Regions from separate parts of the Bacillus sp. DX3.1 genome, predicted to be linked through region 1. Evidence: riboswitches for the same ligand, from Rfam matches in the RefSeq annotation. Region 1 holds a riboswitch; the other holds the start of a gene.
The links. A riboswitch is a leader RNA that binds a small molecule or an ion and turns the genes downstream of it on or off. The one in region 1 is predicted to bind S-adenosylmethionine.

Region 1 (2,405 bases):
TTTGGTTGATGCAGATGATGCTGGTGAAAAGCTTAGAAAGCAGTTTCGCCGAGAATTTCCGCAAGCAGAACATATATACATTGATCGTTCGTATCGTGAAGTAGCGACTGCTCCTTCTAATCATTTAGCGAACGTATTATGGGGCGCTGACATTGACGTTTACACAGAATATTTACGGTAAGGAATGATAGAAGTGATTGACTGGACAGGTGATGAAGCTGTAGCTCTAATAGCAGACCAAGAAAGAACAGTGTTGTATGTGTATACACCAATGTGTGGAACATGCCAATTAGCAAAAAAGATGTTAACAGTTGTAGAAGCTGCCATATCTGATTTGAAAATTGGAATGCTAGATTTAAATTATGCTCCATATTTGGCACGGGAATATGCAATAGAAAGTGTACCTTGCTTACTTGTATTTGAACAGGGGATACTGATAAAGAAAATATATGCGTTTCATTCGGTTGAATATTTATATACAGAATTACAATAGGCGGCAATAATATTGCCGCCTCGACATATTTCTGGGGAAATATAACTAGAGAAGTGGAAGTTATCCAATATTTGTCGAGAAAAAGTAACAGGATTGCTTTTGATCAGGGTGGAATGGTATTAGGTAGAAAGTGATGTGAAGGATGTGATTGGAATGAAATTATATTCGTTGCTTCAATCATTTGTAACATATGCTAATGCCCAGTATCATCTGGAGCCCCTGCTTCGACAAGGTGAAAAAACAATTAGTTTTACGCTTCATGATGAATGTTATTCGCTCCAAATTTCAAGAGAATACATACAAGTCTTGAAAGGGGCAATGGGAACAGAACAGGTCGTTTGTTTTTATGAAGAAGACTTACGACGGTTAGTGACTGGAAACGTAAGATTACAAACGCTGTTGCACAGCGGACGTGTTCAATATAATGGAACGTATCGCACAATGTTATTATTAGAATCCGTATTTCATATATGTAAGCCATTACGAGTAGGTGCTTAATATTCAGAAGTTTCATTTTTTCCAAAAATTCCTGTTGACATACAATTCGTATATTGATACAATTCATTTCATAAAATAAAGACAATTTCATAAATTACAAATCAGACGAAATTTGAATCTGATTTCTCTTATCAAGAGAGGTGGAGGGACTGAGCCCGATGAAACCCGGCAACCGTCAACTTATGTTGAAATGGTGCCAATTCCTGCAAAGCGAATGCTTTGAAAGATGAGAGGAAAGGATAATGGTATATATACATGTAAACCTTTCTGCTCATTCTAAAAGCAGAAAGGTTTTTTTGTTGTCTGAATGAGGAGGACATTCGGTAACAGAGAAAGCTTTTCAGAGACAGAAAGCCGCTTACGCTTTGTAAGGAATCCAGCTTTAGCAGCTAGAATGTTCGGTGGCTGCGCTTCTTCCTACGAGGCAAAAAGCGCCTCTACGTCAGAAGCTCCATCCCCCTCACATTCTGAACGAGTTGCTTACGCTTTTTAAACAAAAAGGGGTGAAACAACATGATTTTATTGGAGAACGTAAAGAAAATATATAAATCAAAAAGTGGTGATGTAACTGCTGTAGATGACGCCAATTTAAAAATAGAAAAAGGTGAAATTTTTGGTGTTATCGGATATAGTGGTGCCGGAAAAAGTTCTTTAATTCGATTGTTTAATCAATTAGAGAAACCAACTTCGGGTCAAATTACAATAGCTGACCGTGTTATTTCTGCTATTACAGGGAATGAGCTTCGAAAGGCTAGACAAGAAATCGGAATGATTTTTCAACACTTTAACTTACTTTGGTCACGGACTGTGCGCGAAAATATTGCTTTTCCACTTGAAATTGCAGGAGTGGAAAAAGAGAAGCGTAAAAAGCGTGTTGATGAGTTAATTGGTCTTGTCGGATTAGAAGGCAGGGAAGATGCTTATCCATCTCAATTAAGTGGTGGTCAAAAGCAGCGCGTGGGTATTGCCAGAGCATTAGCGAATGATCCAAAAGTACTGCTATGTGATGAAGCAACATCTGCACTTGATCCAGAAACAACAGATCAAATTCTAGACTTATTATTAGATATTAATAAACGCCTTGGCTTAACAATCGTATTGATTACACATGAAATGCATGTCATTCGAAAAATTTGTCATCGCGTTGCGGTAATGGAAAAAGGAAAAATTGTTGAAAGCGGTAGTGTACTTGAGGTATTCCGTGATCCAAAGCAAGAAATTACAAAGCGATTTGTAAAGCAATTAACGGATTCGGAAGACACAAATGAAACAATTGAAAGCTTATTGGACAAATATCCAGATGGAAAAGTCATTCGTTTACAGTTTATCGGTGAGTCAGTAGAACAACCTGTATTACAGCGATTAATGAGACATGAGGATATAGAAGTTAGCGTATTACAAGGGAATATTGCAC
Region 2 (2,405 bases), 980 kb from region 1:
AAGATGAAAAGAATTATATTGTAAAAGATACAGTTACAGGAGAAGCTTATAAAATGCCGCCGCTTTGTATTGATGCACTTGCGATGATGCGTGACGGGTTTTTACTAGGAGAAATTGAAGAAAAGTTAAAGGAAGAGTACCCAGAAGAAAAAGTGAATATTCTCGAATTTACGAGACAACTGTTAGAATTAGAGCTTGTTGGGATGATTGATGGGGAAGAAATTATTTGTACAAAAAAGAAAGACAAAGATTATCTTTCTTGGATCCGTCCTCGAATTGGACAGTTATTCTTGAACTGGAATAGAAAATATCGAGGCAGAGATCAATAATGGTCTCTGCTTTTTTGTGATGAACTAAAAGATAACAGCAAATGCTCTCGCGAAAGCACCATCACTATTTTTAATTTTTAGAGGTGCTGCGGAAAAGAAGAAACGCTGCTTTCCAATCGCATCTAAATTTGTTAAGTTTTCGATTAAGTAAATATCATTACCTAATAAAATATGATGGATAGGTGATGTTTCCGTTGTGACTTCATCTGGTGAAATGAAATCTAATCCAACAGATTTCACTTGTAATCGCACTAATTCTTCAGCAAGCTCTTCAGAGAGAGAGAATGCTTCTTCTGCATAAGCTTCTGTATTCCATTTTTTTGAGAGATTGGAATGGAAAATCACAATATCTCCTTCTTTCACTTCAACATCACGTAACACTTCTTTTGATAATTTTCTTTCTTGCACATGTGTTACATCAATGAGAATGGCTTCGCCTACAAACTGATCAAGCGGTAGTTGATCGATTGTTGTTGCTCCTGAAATAAAATGAGCGGGTGCATCACAATGTGTACCGACATGAACAACTGAATGAAAATCTGTTACTTGAAACCCGGTTTCTTCCACGCTTGTAATCGGTTCTAGATGAATCGGTGGTGTTCCAGGAAATTGAGACATATTATTTTCAAATGTTTGTGATAAATCGATAACTTTCATACTTGTATTCCTCCATTCGTGTTAGGTAAAAATAAAAAGCCCTTCTTTCAACCGAGAAAGAAGGGCTTTACATACAGTTATGTAAATTCATGTGTTATCTTCCAAAATGCAATGCATTTTGCAGGATTTAGCACCTGTTCAGTTTGTATAAACTGAGGTTGCCGGGCTTCAAAGGGCCAGTCCCTCTGCCTCTCTCGATAAGAAGTTTTATTAAGTTTTAAAATTAAGAATTTTCGTTATTTTGATTGTAATTCATTTCCTTTTCTATTGCAAGACGAAAAAAATAGGTGTTCACCCAATTGACGGGTGATGCATATTGTAGCTTATGTAAGTAAACTTCTGCAAAGGAGTGAGTGCAGTGACAGGGAGAATTTTAAATTATTATGCTGGTGGTAACACAGCGAGAGGTTTTTATAGCTTATATGAGGAAAATTTAATTGGGCTTGAAAGATTATTCATTTTAAAAGGCGGACCAGGAACAGGGAAATCATCACTGATGAAAGCGATTGGCCGCGAATGGGCTGAAAGAGGATATGATATTGAACTGCTACATTGTTCGTCTGATAATAACTCGATTGATGGTGTGATTATTCCAAAATTAAAAGTAGGGATTGTAGATGGCACCGCACCGCATGTTATTGAGCCGAAAGTGCCTGGCGTTGTGGAAGAATACGTAAACCTAGGAGTTGCTTGGGATTCAGAGCACTTGCGAAAGTATAAAAATGAAATTACACGTTATGTATCAGAAGCAAGTGGTGCGTTCCAATCTGCGTATGCATGTTTTCAAGAAGCGTTAGCAGTTCATGATGATTGGGAGAAAATTTATATTGATAATATTAATTTTCAAAAGGCGAATGAACTAACAGAAGAGCTCATTCAAAAACTGTTCACGGATAAACAAGGGAAACATGCGATTGTGAAACATCGTTTCTTAGGAGCTGCAACGCCAAAGGGTGCGGTTGATTTTGTTCCAAATTTAACAGAAGGTCTTCCGAATCGTTATTTTATAAAAGGGCGTCCTGGTTCTGGAAAATCAACGATGTTAAAAAAAATAGCAGTCGCAGCCGAAGAAAAAGGTTTTGATGTTGAGGTATATCATTGTGGATTTGATCCAAATAGCCTTGATATGATTATTGTAAGAGAATTAGGGTTTGCCATCTTTGATAGTACAGCACCGCATGAATATTTTCCGGTGCGAGAAGGCGATGAGATTATTGATATGTATGATCTTATTGTTACTCCAGGAACCGATGAAAAATACGCTACGGAAATTCGTGATGTTTCCATTCAATACAAAACCAAAATGAATGAAGCAATGTCTTTCTTAGCGAAAGCCAAAGCAGTGCGAGATAAATTAGAGCGCATCTATATTGCTGCGATGGATTTTACAAAGGTAGATGCTTATAAAAAAGAAATACA

Region 2: another riboswitch for S-adenosylmethionine. It lies ahead of QRE67_RS02250 (cyclase family protein); the one in region 1 lies ahead of QRE67_RS23395 (methionine ABC transporter ATP-binding protein).

The regions. Positions count from the first base shown of each region.
Region 1 covers NZ_CP128153.1:4,641,599-4,644,003, reverse strand. The annotation lists gene QRE67_RS23410 (toprim domain-containing protein) at 1-181, shown strand, start outside; gene QRE67_RS23405 (thioredoxin family protein) at 185-493, shown strand; gene QRE67_RS23400 (hypothetical protein) at 647-991, shown strand; SAM riboswitch class I at 1,117-1,224, shown strand; gene QRE67_RS23395 (methionine ABC transporter ATP-binding protein) at 1,505-2,405, shown strand, end outside.
Region 2 covers NZ_CP128153.1:441,368-443,772, forward strand. The annotation lists gene QRE67_RS02245 (hypothetical protein) at 1-329, shown strand, start outside; gene QRE67_RS02250 (cyclase family protein) at 354-986, opposite strand; SAM riboswitch class I at 1,078-1,190, opposite strand; gene QRE67_RS02255 (PRK06851 family protein) at 1,345-2,405, shown strand, end outside.